3 regions of the Allobosea sp. PAMC 26642 genome follow, and region 1 is predicted to be linked to each of the others. Evidence: predicted binding sites of a transcription regulator. Region 1 holds the regulator's gene; each other region holds the start of a gene.
The links. Region 1 encodes PhoB, which activates phosphate uptake and scavenging genes when phosphate is short. Its sites were predicted from a motif close to TGTCATNNANCTGTCAT; they were not measured.

Region 1 (6,785 bases):
GCGACTTTGTCGAAGCTCACCTGCGCCTTGCCGGTGCCGGCAACCTGGCCATAGGTAATTGTCTCATGGCCGAGATGCAGCTCCGACAGCCTGTCCATGCCATGCGAATTGCTGCCGGCATCGAGCGCGTAGGAAATCAGCATCGTGTCGTCGATCGGCGCCACCACGAACCCGTAGCGCTGCAGCAGCACGAGGTCGTATTTGATGTTTTGGCCGACCTTGAGCACGCCGGGATCGGCGAGCAGGGGCTTCAGCGCCGCGATCGCATCGTCGAGCGGAATCTGCCCTTCCAGCATGCCGCCGCCGAACAGATCCGTGCCGCCGCGATGCTGCAGCGGGATGTAGCAGGCCTTGTCGGGCGCCACCGCGAGCGAAATCCCGACGAGATCGGCCTGCATCGCGTCGAGCGCACTGGTCTCGGTATCGAGCGCAACGACCCCAGCCTCAAAAGCCCAGCCGATCCAGCGTTCCAGATCGGCAAGCGTCCGCACGCATTCATAGCTCGCGCGGTCGATCTTCTGCGCCAGCGCCTGGTTCTTGCGCGCGGCGGCGAGGTCGGCTGGGGTCGACGCGCCGTCGGTCGCGGGTGTGGCCGCACCGGGCTGCGTCACCGCCGCACTGGCGGCCAGCGAGAGCGACGGCCCGGTGCCCGCCGCATCGGCGCCGACATAAAGCGCCTTGAGTTCGGCCGCACGGGAGCCTCCGGGCGCCAAATCCGCATCGGCCTCGATCGCCGAGACATCGGCCTCGTAAGCCTCGCCCACCCGCTTGGTGATGGTGGTGAATTCCATCGCCTTGAGGAAAGCGATCAGCGGCGCCGGGTCGGGCTGGCTCAGCGTCAGATGTGACAGCGGCGTCTCGACCTTGACGTCATCGACCAGGCTGACGAGCCGGCGCGACATCAGCACCTTCTCGACGATCTCGGGATTGGTCAGCGTCTCGCGCCGCTTGGGCTGCTTGATCTCGCCGGCGCGCGCCAGCAGCGTATCGAGATCGCCATATTCGCCGATCAGCTGGGCTGCCGTCTTGATGCCGATGCCGGGTGCGCCGGGCACATTGTCGGTCGCATCGCCTGCGAGCGACTGCACATCGACCACGCGGTTGGGCATCACGCCGAAATACTCGACCACCTCCGGCTCGCCGATCTTGCGCTCGGGCCTGAAGCCGGCACCCTTCTTAGCGTCGCCGGAGGCGGGGTCGTACATCGCCACGCCCGGACCCACGAGCTGCATCAGATCCTTGTCGGCCGAGACGATCAGCACGTCGGCCCCGGCCTCGCGCGCCTGCCTTGCATAGGTCGCGATCAGATCATCGGCCTCGTAGACATCCTGCTCGACCGGGATCAGGCCGAAAGCCCGCACCGCCGCGCGCATCAGCGGGAATTGCGGGATCAGGTCCGGCGGCGGCTCGGAGCGGTTACCCTTATAGGCCGGGTAGATCTCCTTGCGGAACGAGTTCTCCGACTTGTCGAAGATGATGGCGAGATGCGTCGGTTTCACCCCGAGCACGCCGTCCTTGACGAACTGGAAGAGCTTGGTGGCAAACAGCCGCACCGCGCCCGAGGGCAGCCCGTCCGAGCGGGCATTGTATTTCCGGTCCTGGTTGATCGACTGGAAATAGGCCCGAAAGATGAAATTCGAGCCGTCGACCAGGAAGAGATGGTCGCCGGGCTTGAGGTCCGGGGCGGCGGCGTTCGGGGCTGTCTCGCTCATGGCGCGGACCATAAGCAACCGGCGCCGGGCGGTCTATCGCAGAGGCGGCGCGATCCGCAAGAAGCTGTCAGGAGTGGCCATGGCGTCCTGCTCGGGCTTGACCCGAGCATCTCTTCGACAGTGCCTTCTCGTCCTGAGATTCTCGGGTCTGCGCTTCGCGTCGCCCGAGAATGACGGTAGCGCCCTATTTCGTGATCGTATCGATCTCGGCCAGATCCTCGGGCGACAGCACCCAGTCAGCTGCTTTCACATTCGCCGCGATCTGCTCTGGCCTGGTCGCGCCTGCGATCACGCTGGAGACCACCGGCTGGGCCGCCAGCCAGGAGAAGGCGAGCTCGACCAGCGTCCGGCCCCGCGACTCGCAGAAATCCGCCAGCTTCTCGGTCTTGTCCCAGTTGGCGTCGGTCAGGACTTCCGCAGCGCGCGGCGCCTCGCGCGTCATGCGCGCGCCCTCCGGCAGTGGGGCGTTGCGCTTGTACTTGCCGGTGAGAAGGCCGTTGGCCAGCGGAAAATACGGCAGGAGCCCCATGCCGTAGTGACGGGTGGCGGGCAGCAGGTAGCTCTCGGCCCCACGCTTGAGCAGGCTGTACTCGTCCTGGCACGAGGCGAAGCCGGTAACGCCCAGATCGCGCGCCGTCCAGGCGGCATCCGCCACCTGCCAAGGCGCGAAATTCGAGCAGCCGATATAGCGCACCTTGCCCTGACGGATCAGGTCTTCGAGCGTCCGCAGCGTCTCCTCGATCGGGGTCAGCGAGTCGGGCCGATGAATCTGGTAGAGGTCGATCCAGTCGGTCTTCAGCCGCTTCAGCGAAGCCTCGACCGCGTTCATGATGTAGTGCCGCGAGCCGCCCTTCATCGTGCCGGCTTCGTTCATGTCCATGCCGAACTTCGTCGCCAGCACGATGTCCTTGCGGCGCGCGCCGAGCAACTGGCCGAGCACGGTCTCGGAGCCGCCGCGATTGCCGTAGACATCGGCGGTATCGAACAAAGTGATGCCGTTCTCGATCGCCGCATCGACGACCTTGCGTGCCGCGTCGTCATCGATCCGGCCGCCGAAATTATTGCAGCCGAGGCCGACGAGCGAAACGCGAAGGCCGGAGCGACCGAGATTGCGGGTGAGCATGGGAAAGCGTCCTTCATGGCGAATGATGCAAGGGACCAGACCCGGACGCCGTTCGCAATCGCCATGGACGCAGGGCCGCCGCGCGACGCGAACGCCTCACCCCCGAGCGAATGTCTCGTCGAAGGCGTAGCCGGCGCCGCGCACGGTGCGCAGCGGGTCTTTCGTATTATCCGGCGTGATCGCCTTGCGCAGGCGTCCGACATGGACGTCGACAGTGCGCTCGTCGATATAGACGTCGCGGCCCCAGACGGCGTCGAGCAGCTGAGCGCGCGAATAGACCCGGCCCGGCGCCTGCATCAGGAATTCGAGCAGCCGGAACTCGGTCGGTCCCAGATGCAGCTCGGAACCCGAGCGGCGCACGCGCCGCGTCGTGCGGTCGAGTTCGAGATCGCCGGCTGCCAGCAGCCCCGCGACGTGGCCCGGCTTGGCCCGGCGCAGCAGCGCCTGAATGCGCGCGATCAGCTCGGGCAGAGAGAACGGCTTGACGACATAGTCGTCGGCCCCGGTGGCGAGACCGCGCACCCGCTCGGTCTCCTCGCCGCGAGCCGTCAGCATGATGATCGGCACGCGCTCGGTGTCGCGCCGCGCCCGCAGGCGGCGGCAGAGCTCGATGCCCGACAGGCCGGGCAGCATCCAGTCGAGCAGCACGAGATCGGGCGTGTTGTCGCGCAGGTGCAGCTCCGCATCGTCCCCGCGCGCAACGCTGTCGACCTCGAAGCCCTCGGCTTCGAGATTGTAGCGCAGGAGCAGCGTTAGCGGCTCCTCGTCCTCGACGATCAGGATGCGTGCGGGCATGGCGGGTTTCCAGATGTTGGGCGGTTCCCTGCGCGTCATTCTCGGGATTGACCCGAGAATCCCTCACACCAGAACCCTCTGGTGTCCGAGATGGTCGGGTCAAGCCCGACCATGACGCGACGGGTGTCAGCTCCCGAGCACTGCCTCGACGCTGATATCGGTCGTGTCGAGCTTGGGCCGGTTCAGGTCCAGCGACTCGCCGGTGACGAGATAATGGATCGTCTCGGCGATGTTGGTGGTGTGGTCGCCGATACGCTCGACGTTCTTGGCGCAGAACAGCAGATGCGTGCAGAAGGTGATGTTGCGCGGATCTTCCATCATGTAGGTCAGCAACTCGCGGAAGAGCGAGGTGTAGAGCGCGTCGATCTCGCCGTCGCGGTGCCAGACTTCCATCGCCTTCTGCTCGTTCCCAGCGGCATAGGCGTCGAGCACGTCCTTGAGCTGGGCCTGGACGAGGCGGCTCATATGCTCCAGCCCGACCACGGCGCGGTGCGGCGGCTGGAACTGGCCGGAGATGGCCACGGCGCGCTTGGCGATGTTCTTGGCGAGATCGCCGACGCGCTCGATGTCGGAGGCGATGCGGATCGCCGAGATCAGTTCGCGCAGATCGTTGGCGAGCGGCTGGCGGCGCGCGATGGTCAGCACGGCGCGTTCTTCGACATCGCGCTGCAGGTTGTCGAGGCGCTGGTCGGCGCTGATCACCTTCTGGGCCAGCGCGGTATCGCGGCGCACCAGCGCCACGGTGGAATCGCCGAGCATACGCTCGGACATCCCGCCCATCTCGGCAAGGCTGCGGCGCAGCGCTTCAAGTTCGGCGTCGTAGGAGCGGACGATATGGTCGGTCATCGGCGTGTGTCCCTGTGCAGAGCGGAGTTCGATTCAGCCGAAGCGGCCGGTGACGTAGTCCTGCGTCTGCTTCTTGGCGGGGTTCATGAAGATGGTGTTGGTCGGAGCGAACTCGATCACCTCGCCGAGATACATGAAAGCGGTGTACTGCGAGATGCGCGCCGCCTGCTGCATGTTGTGGGTGACGATGACGATGGTGAAGTCGGTCTTCAGCTGCTCCAGCAGATCCTCGATCTTGCCGGTCGAGATCGGGTCCAGCGCCGAGGTCGGCTCGTCGAACAGGATCACCTCGGGCTTCTGCGCAATGGTGCGCGCGATGCACAGGCGCTGCTGCTGGCCGCCAGAAAGGCCCATGCCCGACGCCTTGAGCTTGTCCTTGACCTCATCCCAGAGCGCGGCGCGGCGCAGGGCGCCCTCGATGCGGTCGTCGAGCTCGGATTTCGGCGGCTTCTCATACAGGCGGATGCCGAAGGCGACGTTGTCGTAGATCGACATCGGGAAGGGTGTGGGCTTCTGGAAGACCATGCCGATGCGCGAGCGCAACTCGTTGACGTCGATGTCGTTGGAGATGACGTTGCGGCCGTCGAGCATGATCTCGCCCGTCGCGCGTTGCTCCGGATAGAGCGAGTAGATGCGGTTGAAGATGCGCAGCAGGGTCGACTTGCCGCAGCCCGAGGGGCCGATCAGCGCCGTGACATGGCGGTCGCGGAAGTCGAGGTTGATGCTCTTCAGAGCCTTGTGCTCGCCATAGTAGAAATCGAGGTTCTTGACCGCGATCCGGACGGGGGCATCGGCGTCGAGCGATTGCGGGCTCAGTTCAAGAGTCGAAAGCATCGACAGGTTCCTTCAGATCGGACGCGACGGGTCTTGGCGTCGGCTTTTACTTGGAGCCGCGCACGATGCGGCGGGCGATGATCGAAAGCAGCAGGATCGAGACCGTGATGATCAGCGAACCGGCCCAGGCGAGCTCCTGCCAGTTCTCATAAGGAGCAGAGGCGAACTGGTAGATCGTCACGGGCAGGTTGGAGACGCCGCCCTTGAGCGTGGGCGAGAACCAAAAATTGTTGTTCAGCGCGGTGAAGATCAGCGGCGCGGTTTCGCCGGCGATGCGGGCGAGTGCCAGCAGGATGCCGGTGACCATGCCGGATTTCGCCGCCCGCCAGGTGATCGAGGTGATCACGACAGAGGGCGGCGCGCCGAGCGCCGAGCCTGCCTCGCGCAGCGGACCGGGCACGAGCCGCAGCATGTCCTCGGTGGTGCGCACGATCACCGGGATCGCGATGATGCCGAGCGCCACGCCGCCGGCCCAGCCGGAATAGCCGCCCAGCGGCTCGACCATGATGACGTAGACGAACAGGCCGATCAGGATCGACGGTGCCGAGAGCAGGATGTCGTTGATGAAGCGAATCAGGTCGGCGAGCTTCGAGCCCTTGCCGTATTCGGCGAGATAGGTCCCTGCCAGAACGCCGATCGGCGTCGCCACGACGATGCCGAGGAAGGTCAGCACGATCGAGCCGACGATGGCGTTGGCGAGACCGCCGCCCTCGGAGCCGGGGCCGGGCGTGACCTGGGTGAAGGTCGCGACGGACAACCCGCCGATGCCCTTCACGATCAGCATTCCGAGGATCCAGAACAGCACGAAGATCGCCAGGAAGGTGAAGCCGGTGGCGATGACGCGCATCAGCTTGTCGGCGGTGCGGCGCGACTGGCGGACGCGGCCCCATTCGGCATGGGGAAGGGCGCGGACGGTGGACGGTGTCGTCAGGCTCATGACCAGCTCGCTCAGTAGGCTTTGACGCGCGACACGAGGATGCGCGCAATGACGAGGACGACAAAGGTGACGAAGAACAGGATGCAGCCGAGCGCGATCAGCGCGTTGAGCTGCAGGCCCATGGCCTCGTTGAATTCATTGGCGATACGCGAGGCGATCGTCGAGCCCGGATCCATGATCGAGGCCGAGAGGCGGTTCGCATTTCCGACGACGAAGGTCACGGCCATGGTCTCGCCGAGCGCGCGGCCCAGCCCCAGCATGACCGCGCCGATGATCGAGACGCCGGCCTGCGGGACAAGCACGTGGCGCACGACCTCCCAGGTCGTCGCGCCGATGCCATAGGCGCTCTCGCGCAGCACGGAGGGGATCTGGTCGAGCATGTCGCGGGTGATCGAGGCGATGAAGGGGATGATCATGAAGGCGAGGATGATGCCCGCCGTCAGGATGCCGAGCCCCGAGGGCGAGCGCGAATACAAAACCGTGCCGACGATCGGTAGTCCCTCGACGATGTTGGAGAGCGGAATTTGCACATAGGCCG
Region 2 (6,785 bases), 2.4 Mb from region 1:
GATCGAGGCCAGCCTGCAATTATCGGAAGCGGCCCTCGTCGGTCTCGGCGTGCCGATGGGCCTCGTCATCGCCTCGGTGCATGAGCGGCGCGACATCTACCGCGCGGAGCTCAAGCCGGCAGGCCCTCAGGCCCGGTCGCTGCCGCGAGACGAGCGTTCTCGAAGGCTGTGAGACACTGCGCCGTGGCGCCTGCAGGCGCCGGCTCGCTGCGCGGAGACGGCCCGGCCGGCTGCGCGACGCGGCGGATATGGCCGTAGAACTGCTCGGCACTGCGTTGCCAGCTGTAACTGGCGGCGAGCGCCTGGCAGGCTTCGCGCGGAATTCGCAGCGCCGAGAGCGCGGCGGCCCGCAGATCCTCATTCAGCACGGCCGCCCCGCTGCCGGCGAAGACGTCGCTCGGCCCCTGCACCGGGAAGGCCGCAACCGGCAGGCCGCTCGCAGCCGCCTCCAGCAGCACGATCCCGAAGGTGTCGGTCAGGCTCGGAAAGACGAACACGTCCGACGAGGCGTAGATCGCCGCCAGATCCTCGCCTTCGCGCGTGCCCAGGAAGGTCACATCCGGAAACGCACGCTGCAGATCGGCCCGCGCCGGGCCGTCGCCGACCACGACCTTGCTGCCCGGCAGCCTGAGCGACAGGAAGGCCTCGAGGTTCTTTTCGACAGCGACCCGCCCGACGCTGAGGAAGATCGGTCGCGGCAGATCGAGGACGCTCGCCGGACGCGGATGGAACAGTGCGAGATCGACGCCACGCCCCCAGCGAACGATCTTCTCGAAGCCATGCGAGCGCAGCTCGTCCTCGACCGTGGCGGTCGAGACCATCACCGCAGCGGCTGGGCCATGGAAACGCTTCAGGAAGCGATAGCTCCAGCGTTCGGGGATCGGCCAGCGCGCCGCGACATATTGCGGGAAGCGCGTGTGGTAGCTGGTGGTGAAGGGTCGCTTCTGAGCCAGGCAGACCGCTCGCGTCAGCCAGCCGATCGGGCCTTCGGTCGCGATATGGATATGGTCGGGCCCGAAATCGGCGATGCGCCGCGCCACCGCGCGCCGCGTCGCAAGCGCGATGCGGATGTCGGGATAGCTCGGCAGGCCGACCTGCCGGAAGCCTTCGGGCGTCAGCATCTGCGGCGTCACGCCGAATTGCGGCCCCGCCTCGACCATTCGCTCCAGCGACCGCACGACCCCGTTGATCTGGGGCCGCCAGGCGTCGGTCGCGATCAGGACCCGCATCAGACGGCCTCGGCGAGCGCCGGAACAGGCTCCGGCCGCGTCGGCACCACGATCGGCACCGGCGCCTCGCCCTTCAGCCGGTATTGCGGCCAGCGGATCATCTCGAAGCGCCCGTCATGATGCTCGACCACCGCCGTGCAGCTTTCGACCCAGTCGCCGGTGTTGATGTAGGTCAGCCCCTCGATCTCGCGGAAGGCGGCATGGTGGATATGACCGCAAACCACCCCGTCGGCATTGTGGCGTCGCGCCTCGGCTGCGAGGCAGCTCTCGAACTCGCCGATATAGTTGACCGCGTTCTTGACCTTGAGCTTGGCCCAGGCCGAGAGCGACCAATGCGGCAGATTGACCAGCCGGCGCGCCTTGTTGACGATCGTGTTGGAGGCAAGCGCCAGCGTGTAAGCCCAGTCGCCCAGCAGCGCGAGCCATTTGGCGTTGCGCACGACGAGATCGAACAGGTCGCCATGGATGACGAGCAGGCGCTTGCCGTCGGCGGTCTCGTGGATGATCTCGTCGACCAACGCGATGCCGCCGAAATGCAGCCCGGTGAAGTCGCGCAGGAAATCGTCGTGGTTGCCCGTGACGTAGATCAGCTTCGAGCCCTTGCGGACCTTGCGCAGCAGCTTCTGGATGACGTCGTTGTGCGATTGCGGAAAATACCAGCCGCTCTTCAGCCGCCAGCCATCGATGATGTCGCCGACGAGATAGATTTGCGGCGCGTCGTAGGAGCGCAGGAATTCGAGAACCAGATCTGCCTGGGCGCCGCGCGTACCCAGATGCAGATCGGAGATGAAGATGCTGCGAACCTGCTTGGCCTCGTCTTCGTCGCCCATGCCCGCCTGCCCATCCCGTTGCGATGCTTGCGGCATGTGTCTGATTTGCATTGCGCTTTGATGACGGAACCACCAATCCGTATCTTCGGTCGGCCGCGAGGCGAGCAGTTTTCGGAGAAGTTTGATGGATCTTGGAATCTCAGGCCGTACGGCCATCATCTGCGCCTCCAGCAAGGGCCTCGGCCGCGGCTGCGCGCAAGCGCTGGCCGAGGCCGGGTGCACTGTCGTGATCAATGGCCGCGATGCGGCCACGCTCGAGGCGACAGCCAGCCAGATTCGTGCCACGACCGGTGCCACGGTCCTTTCCGTCGTCGCCGATGTCTCGACCAGGGCGGGCCAGGACGCCCTGCTCGCGGCCGCTCCCGAGCCCGACATCCTGATCAACAACAATGGCGGCCCTCCGCCCAAACCGTTTCGCGAGGTCTCCCGTGAGGCGCTTCTGGAGGGCGTCGTGCAGAACATGGCGACGCCGCTGGAACTGGTGCAGCGCGTCGTCGACGGCATGATCGCGCGACGCTTCGGCCGGATCGTCAACATCACCTCTTCCAGCGTGCTGACGCCGCTGACGGGGCTCGACGTCTCCTCGGCGGCGCGCGCGGGCCTCACCGCCTTCCTTTCCGGCGTCGCGCGGGAGGTGGCCCATGCCAACGTCACCATCAACAACGTCCTGCCCGGCGCCTTCGACACCGACCGGCTGAAGAGTTCGACGACCCGGATGGCCGCGCTGAAGGGCGTGACGCCGGAGGCTTTCGCCGCCGCGCGCCAGACCGAGATCCCGGCCGGCCGCTTCGGCACGGCGGAGGAGTTCGGCAATGTCTGCGCCTTCCTCGCCAGTGCCCATGCCGGCTACATCACGGGACAGAACCTCCTGATCGACGGCGGCGTGTTCAGGGGCAGCTTCTGAACTGCCCGTCCCGCCCGCCGCCGGTCAGGGTTGCAGACTCGACGCTTTGAGTCGCACGCCCGGCATGGTCTAAGGACGCGGTCTTGTAGAAGACCCTGTCCCTCCTCCCGCCGCACCGGTCCGTTGTCTCCCCTTCTCGGCATCAGCCTCAAACTCGTCTCCGCCTTGGTCTTCACGCTGATGTCGGCCGGAGTGAAAGCGATCTCGGCCCGCTATCCGACGGGTGAGATCGTATTCGTGCGCTCGTTCTTCGCGATGATCCCGCTGTTGATCTGGCTCGCATGGCAGGGTCCCGTGATTCAGGCGCTGAAGACAGACAATCTGCGCGGCCATCTCAAGCGCGGCGTCATCGGCTCGACGGGGATGTTCTGCGGCTTCACCTCGCTGCAATTCCTGCCGCTCTCCGATTCGGTCGCGATCGGTTATGCCGCCCCTCTGGCGGTCGTGGTGCTCGCGGCCGTGATCCTGAAGGAGCGCGTGCGGATCTATCGCTGGAGCGCGGTCACCATCGGCTTCGTCGGCGTTCTGATCATGCTGGCGCCTTATATGAGCGGCGTCGGTCAGGGGCTGGCACCGGGACCGGCCTTCGGTGCGGCAATCGGCCTTGCCGGCGCCTGCTGCTCCGCATTCGCCTCGATCGAGGTGCGGATGCTGACGCGTACCGAGAAAACCGGCGCCATCGTGTTCTATTTCATGATCATGACGAGCCTGCTGGGCCTGTCGACCATCGTGCTCGGCTGGCACATGCCCGGCTGGCAGGATGCACTGATGATGGTCGCAATCGGCATTTTGGGCGGCCTCGGCCAGATTTTCCTGGTGCAGGCCTATCGCTACGGCGACGCCTCGCTGATCGCCCCCTTCGAATACTCGACCATGCTCTGGGCGATCGCCATCGGTTGGTTCGTCTTCGGCGATTGGCCGGTCAGCACGGTACTGATCGGGGCCACCATCGTCATCGCGTCGGGCATTTACGTGATCCTGCGCGAACAGCAGCTCGGCCTGCTCAAGCGCGAGCAGCGCGAGGTCGGACCGCCGCGCGCGACCTGACCGGGTCCGGCTTGCCCGATCGTCCCGGAACGGGCAAAGTCCTTTAAGTCAAACGATCGTTCGCTTCCGCAAACGATCCACGCGGATGAGGTCGATCGAACGGCATGGGAATCGAGACCAGGGAGAGGGTAGGCCGGGAACTCGAATCGGGCGCCCAGGTGATTTCGGGCCAGCTCGGCAAGACGATCCAGCGCCTGCGCAAGGCCTACAACCTCTCGCTTTCGGAGCTTGCCGAACAGTCCGGCGTCGCCAAGTCGATCATCAGCCAGATCGAGCGCAATGAGACGAACCCGACTTTGGCGACGATCTGGCGCCTGTCGCAGGCGCTCGACATCTCGATCGAGCGCGTGCTCTCCAGCGGCGAGGAAGAATCCTTCATCGACAAGACGGCCAAGGCCGACACGCCGATCCTGGTTTCGGAAGACGGCAAGCTCAGGCTTGCCATCATCGGCTGGATCAAGACGGTCGAATGGCTGCAATGGTACGATGTCCAGTCGGAAGCCGGCGGCGAACTCGACTCCGAAGGGCATCAGCGCGGCTCGATCGAATCGCTCTCTGTGACGTCGGGCGAATTCGAGGTCGAGGTCGGCGACATCATCCAGCGCGCAAAAGCCGGCGAAACCCTGCGCTACCGCTGCGACCGCCGCCACGTCGTCCGCTGCGTCGGCAGCCAGCCGGGAAGCGCCCTGATGGTCTGCATCCTCAAGGCGGCGGTGATGGAGTAGCCCTGCGCGGCTGGACTCAACTCCCCGTCTTCGCCGGCCTTACCAGCCCCTGCACCGCCGGCAGCGACTTCAGATACTCCGCCATCGCCAGCCGGTCGGCATCCGACAGCTGAGCCATGTTGCGCACCACGGCGGCCATCGTGCCGCCGACACTGTCGAAGCTAGGCGTGAGGCCGGTCTTGAGGAGTTCGGCAATCTCGCTCTTCGACCATTTGCTTAAGCCGCTTTCGGCCTGGGTGATGTTGGGAACCCAGCCCTTGCCCTCAGGATCGGGCCCGCCGGCGAAGCGCGTCGCCTGGACGATCGCACCCAGCGCGTTGCGGTTCGAGTGGCACTCGGCACAGTGGCCCGGGCCGTTCACCAGATAGGCGCCGCGGTTCCATTCCTCGCTCTTGCCCGGATCGGGCTTGAACGACGCTCCGTCGAAGAACAGCAGCTTCCAGCCGCCGACGACGCGGCGGATGTTAAAGGGGAACCGCAGTTCGTGGTCCTTTGCCCTGCCCTCGAGGGGCGCCAGCGTTCGGATATAGGCGAAAAGATCGGCCAGCGCCTTGGGCGGCATCAGCCGGTAGGAGGTATAGGGGAAGGCCGGATAATAATGCTGGCCGGACGGGGAGGTCCCTGTCGCCATCGCATCGACGAAATCCTTCACGCCCCAGTTGCCGATGCCGTCGCGGGTGTGCGGTGAGATGTTGGGAGCATGGAACTTGCCGAAGGGCGAGCCGAGTTCGAGCCCGCCGCCGAGCCTGAGCCTGTCGTCCTGGCCCGGGGTGGCATGACAGGACGAACAGCCGCCCGCCGCGAAGAGCAGCTTGCCGTTCTCGATGTCGGGGGCCGGCAGCGTGCCGATCTCCGGCGAAGGCGAGACCACGCGCGGATCGGTCAGCACGACGAAGCCGGCAAGTCCCAGCGCGGCGAAGATAGCGAGCGTGATCAGCAGTCGGCGCATCGGGCCCCTCCCTGCCGGTGTGAATGCGTCCAGAGCGATAAAGATCCCTGGCCGGATGGCAAGCCCGGCGGCCGGACGACCGCCGGACGCACCTTACCGGGCTACGCGATACGTCTCATGGCAGGCAGCGCAATTGTCCGTCGCTTTCTCGAACGCTTGGCGGAAACCCGCCAGCGTCGTCGAGGCCGCATCTCCGGCGGCGGCGTCCGCATCGAATTTCGCGATGGCCGCTGTGAAACCGGCCCGGTCCGCCCAGATCGCCGCCGCAGCCCGCGTGTTGCCGCTCTGCGACCCTTCTGGGAACAGCGTCGCGAGCTTGCGGCTCGATGCGCGATAGGTCGCGAAGACGGCGCGGGCGGCGGTCGGATCGAAGGGCTTGTCGGCTTTTGCGATCGCCGCCCCGTCGCGGCTTGCGGCGCTGATCGCCCGCATCGTGTCCTTCCGCTCGGCGATCGGATCATTCTGGGCGTTTGAGGCAGAGGTCAAAATCAGACACAGGCCGGCACAGGCAAGGCGAAGCATAGGCCACTCACGGTTCCGGCGCAGCCGCCGAGGCAGGGACGCGCGGAACCGCGCGACTCCACCCTGACAGGGGCCCTCGCGTCGTGGCGAGCAGTTTCGAATGCTTCCAGCTTCACGATCCTGTCAGAGCGGATAGCCCGCCGTCTTCAACGCATTGAACACCTTGATCGGGGTCGCCGGCATGTCGATCGCCTTGATGCCTGCGGCCCGGTTCAGCGCATCGACCATCGCGTTCATCACGCCGGGACAAGCCCCGATCGCGCCGGCCTCGCCCGCCCCCTTCACGCCGATGGCGTTGGTGACGCAGCGGACATTGCGCGTCTCGAAATGGAAGTTGGGGATGTCGATCGCGCGCGGCAGGGCGTAGTCCATGAAGGTCGCGGTCAGCATCTGGCCTTCCGCGTCGAAACGGATCTCCTCCATCAGCGCCTGGCCGATACCCTGCGCCGCGCCGCCATGGACCTGGCCCATCAGCATCAGCGGATTGAGCGTCACGCCGAAATCATCGACCACGACATAGTTGACGATCTCGGTCGCGCCGGTTTGGGGATCGACCTCCAGCTCGCAGACATGGGTGCC
Region 3 (6,785 bases), 1.7 Mb from region 1:
CCTTCCGGCAGCTTGCCGGCCGCGGCAGGCGAGGTCACGAAGGTCACGTTTACCCCAGCCGGCAGGGGGGCAAGCGACCAGTTGCCGTCGGCCTTCGGCTCGATCGTCTTCTTGTCGAGGATGTAGCGCACGATCACGTCGCGGTTGAGATCGGGCGCTTCCAACACCACCGTCGTCTTGGTGCCGGGGAAATTGCCGCCGCCCGAGGCGCGATAATTGTTGGTCACGACGATGAATTGCGCGCTCTCGTCGATCGGCTGGCCCTCGAAGGCGAGATCGATGATCCTGTGCGCTTGCGGAGCAATCAGCTTGCCGTCGCTATCATAGCGCGAGGCTTGCGTCACATCGATATGGTAGGTCACGCCGTCGATCACGTCGAAGTTGAAGGCCGGGAAGCCGGGATTGATCAGCGGCTGTTCATCGGTTTTGGCCGGATCGATGCGGTTGAAGATGCCCGCCGATCGCTCCAGCCATTCACGCAGCTGCGCGCCCGTCACCTTCACGATCTGCACGGTATTCGGGTAGAGATAGATGTCGGCGATGTTCTTCAGCGCCAGCGGTCCCGCCGGAATATCGGTGAAGAAAGCCGGCCCCGCCCGACCGCCCGATTTGAACGGCGCCGCCGCCGATAGCACCGGCAGCGCCTTCCACTGCGTCTGCGCCATCAGCCCCTTACCATAGGCAATCTGCGCCTCGGCGACGATCTGCACTGACGGATCGTCGGCCACCAGCGCGAAGAAGCTGTTGATCGGCGAGGCGGTCGCGCCGACCGGCTCGCGCATATAGATCAGCGTCGCCTCGTGGTCGGCCTTGACGGCGGCCAGCACCGAGGGCTCGGCCGCCGCTTTCGGCACGATCTTTCGGTCGGGCGTGCGCTCGTAGATCGGCTTCGGCTCGACCTTGAAATCGGCGATGCGCCAGCGCTCGCCGTGCTTCTCCAGGTCGAGGTCGAGGATGCCGAGATGCGAGCCCCAGAAGCCGGGCTGGCAGGCCGGCTTGCCATGCAGCGAGCCCCTGACGTTGTCGACCCCGGCAATCCCGTCGAAGGCCTTGCCGCCGGGGAAGACGAGATGCTGGTGTCCGGTCAGGATGACGTCGATTCCGTCGAGCTTCGCCAGATACAGCGCCGCATTCTCCTCCATGCCCTTGCGCTCGCCGCCGGCGATGCCGGAATGGCACAAGGCGATGACGATGTCGGGCGTCGATTTCATCAGCTCTGGCAGATGCTTGCTCGCCGCATCGACGATGTCGGTGGCGACCAGCTTGCCGTCGAGATTGGCCTTGTCCCATTGCATGATCTGCGGCGGCACGAAGCCGATCACGCCGATCTTGAGGATGTGCTTCTGGCCGGCCTCGTCCTCGAAGCTCTGCTCGAACAGCCGCCAGGGATCGACCAGCGGCGCCCCGCCGACCCGCTCGACATTGGCGCAGACCAGCGGGAACTCGGCCTTGGCCAGGCCGTTTTCGAGGAACTCCAGCCCGTAGTTGAATTCGTGGTTGCCGAGCGTGCCGCAGGCATAGGGCAGGGCGTTCATCGCGGCGATGATCGGGTGCGTCTCGCTGGCCTTCAGCCCCTTCTTGTAGGCGATGTAGTCGCCCAGCGAGGAGCCCTGCAGGAAGTCGCCATTGTCGAACAGCAGGCTGTTCTTCGCCTCGGCCTGTGCCGCCTTGATCAGCGTCGCGGTCTTGGCGAGCCCGACCGTATCGTCGGCCGCATCGCGGAAATAATCATAAGGCACGACATTGACGTGCAGATCGGTGGTTTCCAGCAATCGCAGTTTCATCCGCGCCGGCGCCTGCGCTGCGAGCCCGGAGGGCAGGGCGGCACTGGCCGCGATGACGGCGCCCGCCTTCAGCGTGTCGCGGCGGTTGAACTGCGTGTCGCCTGCCATCGTATGGGCTCCTGATCATGCGGATAGCGCTGCTAAAACGCTAGCACTGCGGCAGGCTCATGACACGCCGAAGATGCGGGCAGGATCATGCCGGCCGCCCGGCTTTATCGATCTCCGATCGAGCGAAGGGGGATTGCCCCGGTCCTTCAGGCAGGTGCATCTTTGGGAAGGCCGGGCTCATCGCAGGACCGTAGCAGGCGGTCGGCCCGCCCCATCGACAAGACGACCGGCGGGCAACGCCGGACCCATCCCTCAGGAGGAATTGCCATGCCCAGCCATTCGATCGTCGTACCCGGGTCCAGCCGCCGCGGCTTTCTGGGCGGTGCCGCCGCGCTCGCTGCCGGCGCGGCCCTCCCGCTCGGTTCGCAGGCGTTCGCCAAGGCTCCGCTCGCGAAGGATCAGGCGCCGTATTTCTACCGCTTCGGCCTCGGCCAGGCCGAGGTCACCGTCGTCTCCGACGGGCCGCTTCCGCTCGGCGATCCCGGCACAAATTTCGTCGGCGTGCCGAAGGAGACCGTCTACAAGATGCTCGAGACGAGCTTCCTGCCGAAGGACAACGTCGTTCTGGAGCAGAACATCCCGATCGTGAATTTCGGTGACCGGCTCGTCATGTTCGACACCGGCATGGGCTTCTCGAAGGCCTTCGGCCCGACGACGGGGCGCCTGCTCGCGAGCATGAAAGAGGCCGGAATCGCGCCTGCCGACATCGACGCCATCGTTTGCAGCCATGCCCATATCGATCATATCGGCGGCATCTGCAGTGCCGAGGGCAAGGCGAACTTCCCGAACGCGCAGATCTATCTCAGCCAGACCGATCTCGACTTCTGGACCGATGAGAGCAAGCTCGGCGGGCCGCTCAAGGCTTTTGTCGAGCACGCCCGCAAAAACCTGATGCCGGTGCGCGACAGGATCGTGTTCTTCAAAGACGAGCAGGAGTTCTTGCCGGGCGTTACCGCGATCGCCGCGCCCGGGCACACGGCCGGCCATCACATCTTCAACGTCAGTTCAGGCGGGAAATCCTTCGCCTTCCTCGGCGATCTGACCCATCACGCAGTGCTGCTCACCGAAAATCCACGCCTCGAATTCGCCTATGACAGCGATCCCAAACAGGCGGTGCAGTCGCGTGTGCGCCTGCTGACCTCGCTGGCCGAGAACAAGACGCCGGTGATGTCCTATCACTTCGCCTGGCCGGGTTTCGGCAATCTCGCCAAGGCAGGCGATGGCTTCCGCTATTATGCCGCGCCGATGGATATGCTGCGGGGCTGACGCTTAACTCCTCAGAGGACGCGGCACCGTCATGGGTCGCGCCCATGCGCTTGCGCCGCTCGCCCGACCGCACCGAAGCCGGAATAGCCGCGTTTTCCCTCGACTGGCCCGAAGAGCTGCCGCATTGCGCGGTTCTTCGGGCCGAAGACCGTCCTTCAGTATGATCCGATGCCGCCCGATGGCGGCGGCAGGTTGCCCCGTCGGCCTTTCGTCAGTGAATCCGGATTCACTCTGAACGCGTCGCAGAGCCAGTTGAGGTAGGCCGGGAGCAGCAGTGCGATGACACGCATGGTAGCCTCCATCGTTCCGAAGCCCGATGCTATCACAAAAAAGATCCGTGCTCTCCGGCTTTTGGCAGAATGGCTCAAGCCTTCGACCACACGGCCAGCTCGTACCCGTCAGGGTCGGAGAAATGGAACCGCCGGCCGCCCGGGAAGTCGAAGACCGGCTTGACGATGGTGCCGCCGGCCGCCTCGATCGCTGCCTGCGTCACGGCGAGATCGTCGGCATAGAGGATCACCAGCGGCCCGCCGGGCTGCGGCACGCCTTGTGTCGTGAAGCCGCCCTCCAGCCGCCCGTCGGCGAAAGCGCAATACTCCGGACCGTAATCCGTCATCGTCCAGCCGAAGGCCGCAGCGTAGAAGTCGCGCGCCCGCGCCAGGTCGGCGACGACGAATTCGATATAGTCGATGCGCCGGTTGTTGGCCGAAGCGGTCATGTCGTGTTCCCCTTCTTTTGTCTCGACGATAAGCCCGATCCCGCCGCTGATCCTTGGCTGGAGTGTGTGGTCGAGCAGGCACAGACCCGCCTTGTTCGATCCTGCTCGGCCCTGTAGCGGGTTGGCAAGGGCAGGGCGTTCCGCGCATGCTCCGCGCAACGACATGAAATGACAGGGGCGAAACGCATGCCGACCACGACCGAAACCCTGCGCGACGCGCTGGTCGCCGCCCGACGCGACAAGTCGCTGTTGCCTCTGGCGAGCCTGCCCATTCCCGCTTCGCTGCGGGAAGGTTTCGACGTACAGGCCGCCGTTGCCCGGAATCTGGGTCATGTCGAGGCCGGCTGGAAGGTCGCGATCGCGGCGGACGGCACGGCGGTGGCCGGGCTCATGCCGGGGCCCTGGCTGAAACCCGGCGACACCTATCACGGCGCCATCGGCGCCGAACTGCGCGTCGAGATCGAGCTCGGCCTGCGGCTCGGCCGCGACGTGCCGCGGCGTCCCGGTCAGCCCTACAGCCGCGCCGAATTGCTGGCCTGCTGCGACAAGGCCTTCCTCGGCATCGAGATCGTCGAGAGCCGCCTCGCCGATTGGTCCGGCAATGTCGCCTTCCCGCTCTGGCTGGGCGATGCGATGGGCCATGGCGGCTACGTCATCGGCCCCGATCTCGACATCAAGGTGCTCGATGACGTCAGCGGGCTGACCTGCTTCATCGCCCTCAATGGCGTAACGCTCTACGACCAGCCGGCCGTGCACGCCAACGGCGATCCGATGACGCCATTTCTTGCATGGGCCAACTGCAAGGACGAGTTTATGGGCGGACTTCGCGCCGGCCAGATCGTCACCACCGGCAGCCTGTGCGGTGGCGTCCTCTCACCGGGCAAGGGCGAAATCTTAACCCGTCTCAGCCCCCTGGCGGATGTATCCTTGACCCTGCGCTGATCGGGCGTCGTGGCTCCGCGCCTGCCGCGATCACGATCGGAACAAATTTAGACGATACCTGTTGGACGAGCAGTGGCGTTGCCTGGAGGACGAATGCGGTTGCGGCGGATCACGACCCGCATTCTTGCGGGTGGGGGCGCGGTGGCGACCCTTCTGGTGGTCCAGGCGCTGCCGGCTCAGGCGTTCGACCTGTCGTCGCTCGATATCTTTGGCTGGTTCGGCTCGAAAGAAGAGCCCCCCGCTCCAAGCGCGACGACTTTGCCGTACCAGCTGCAGTTCGATCTGGGTGACGCGCCGGATGCGAAGGTCCTGACCCGCTCGCTGCAGGACGCCTCGCTGCTTTACCGCCTACGTCAGGACTCTCCGCCCGATGGCGAGACCCTGGCACGTCGCATGGCGGCCGATCTCAATCCGGTCGTCGATGCGCTCTGGTCGCAGGGCTATTTCAACGCCGAGGTCGCGCTTACCGTCGATGGCGCGGCGCTTAAGCCCGGCGCCGAGCCGGATGCTGCGCTCGTGCGTGCGCTCGATGCCTATCGCAACCGCGCACCCGCGCCCATCGTCGTTCGCGTCAGCCCCGGCCCGGTCTTCGCGCTGCGCAGCATCGCGGTCGACGAGCGCGGCACGGGCGCCGAGCCGGCGATCGCCGATCCCGGCAGGGTCTCTCGGCTGAAGGCCGGCGATCCCGCGACCTCTGCCTCGCTGCGGGCCGCCCAGGCCGCGCTGGTGGATTACCTGCGCGCGCAGTCGCGGCCGCTGGCAAAGATCGTCGAGTTGCGCCCGGTGGTCGATCACGCCGCACGCATCATGGACGTGACCTACGTCGTCGATCCCGGTCCGTTGGCAGGCTTCGGCGACGTCACCATCGGCGAGACTGGCGACGTACCGCCGGCCGTAATCCGCTCCTTCATCTATCTCGAGCCCGGCGACCCCTATTCGCCGAAGGCGCTGGCCGACACGCGCAAATCGATCAACACCATTCCCGCCATCGGCTCGGTGCGTATCCGCGAGGCCGACCGGCTCGATGCCGCCGGCAACCTGCCGATCTTCGTCGAGACGACGGAACGGCCCAAGCGTCTGATCGGCTTCTCGGCGCGTTACTCGACCATCGACGGCCCTGCCGTGAAGACCTATTGGGAGCACCGCAACCTCTTCGGCGGTGCGGAAAGGCTTCGGCTGGAGGCCGATCTCTTCCTCGCTCCGCGCATCGACGGCAGCAAGATCCAGCGCTTCGGCGATTTCGAGCGCTCCGATCTCGGCGGCCGCTTCGGCTTCAGCTTCCTCAAGCCGGCCCTGAACGGCAGCCGCTACGACTGGCTGCTCGACGGCATGGCGACGCGGCAGCGCGTCGGCACCACTCGCTATGGCGGCTACACGGCCCGCTACGGCAATGTCACCACCGCGATCCAGCGCCGCTTCAGCGATACCTTCTCGGTCCAGGCCGGAATCGAGGTCGAACACGGCCAGACCAGCGATGTGCTCGGACAGGTCGACTACACACTGGTCGGCATACCGCTTTCGTCGAAATACGACTCGACCGACAGCCTGCTCGATCCCAAACGCGGCATCCGGGCCACGGCCTCGGTGACGCCGTATCCGACCTTCCTCGGCTCGACCGTCGGCATCGTCCAGAGCAAGGCGGCGATCTCGGCCTATTACGCGCTCGACGAGGACGCGCGCTACGTCCTCGCCGGCCGCATCGGCCTGGGCTCGATCGCGGGCGAGGGGCTCGCCGACATCCCCGCCACGCGCCGCTTCTATGCCGGCGGCGGCGGCTCCGTCCGCGGCTACGCCTATCGCACGCTCTCGCCGCTCGGCCCGTTCGGTCAGTTGACCGGCGGCCGCAGCCTGTTCGAGGGCTCGGTAGAGGCCCGCATCAAGATCACGGAGACGATCGGCATCGTGCCCTTCTTCGACGCAGGCGCGGCATTCGAATCGAGCATCCCGAACTTCAAGGAAACGCTCCA

Region 2: a site for PhoB is predicted at 2,109-2,125, ahead of AXW83_RS09825 (UDP-2,3-diacylglucosamine diphosphatase). Genes of this name have one in related genera too.
Region 3: a site for PhoB is predicted at 1,941-1,957, ahead of AXW83_RS03470 (bifunctional 2',3'-cyclic-nucleotide 2'-phosphodiesterase/3'-nucleotidase). Genes of this name have one in related genera too.

What each region holds. Positions count from the first base shown of each region.
Region 1 covers NZ_CP014301.1:4,504,134-4,510,918, forward strand. Annotated here, with positions in the region: gene polA (DNA polymerase I) at 1-1,712, opposite strand, end outside; gene AXW83_RS21570 (aldo/keto reductase) at 1,897-2,835, opposite strand; gene phoB (phosphate regulon transcriptional regulator PhoB) at 2,932-3,630, opposite strand; gene phoU (phosphate signaling complex protein PhoU) at 3,757-4,476, opposite strand; gene pstB (phosphate ABC transporter ATP-binding protein PstB) at 4,510-5,310, opposite strand; gene pstA (phosphate ABC transporter permease PstA) at 5,357-6,247, opposite strand; gene pstC (phosphate ABC transporter permease subunit PstC) at 6,259-6,785, opposite strand, start outside.
Region 2 covers NZ_CP014301.1:2,075,557-2,082,341, forward strand. Annotated here, with positions in the region: gene AXW83_RS09815 (cation:proton antiporter domain-containing protein) at 1-172, shown strand, start outside; gene AXW83_RS09820 (glycosyltransferase family 4 protein) at 111-1,229, opposite strand; gene AXW83_RS09825 (UDP-2,3-diacylglucosamine diphosphatase) at 1,229-2,059, opposite strand; gene AXW83_RS09830 (SDR family oxidoreductase) at 2,184-2,963, shown strand; gene AXW83_RS09835 (DMT family transporter) at 3,087-4,010, shown strand; gene AXW83_RS09840 (helix-turn-helix domain-containing protein) at 4,115-4,735, shown strand; gene AXW83_RS09845 (c-type cytochrome) at 4,752-5,684, opposite strand; gene AXW83_RS09850 (cytochrome c) at 5,778-6,116, opposite strand; gene AXW83_RS09855 (xanthine dehydrogenase family protein molybdopterin-binding subunit) at 6,330-6,785, opposite strand, start outside.
Region 3 covers NZ_CP014301.1:732,904-739,688, forward strand. Annotated here, with positions in the region: gene AXW83_RS03470 (bifunctional 2',3'-cyclic-nucleotide 2'-phosphodiesterase/3'-nucleotidase) at 1-1,892, opposite strand, end outside; gene AXW83_RS03475 (MBL fold metallo-hydrolase) at 2,160-3,158, shown strand; gene AXW83_RS28005 (hypothetical protein) at 3,314-3,448, opposite strand; gene AXW83_RS03480 (VOC family protein) at 3,523-3,876, opposite strand; gene AXW83_RS03485 (hypothetical protein) at 4,063-4,818, shown strand; gene AXW83_RS03490 (autotransporter assembly complex protein TamA) at 4,912-6,785, shown strand, end outside.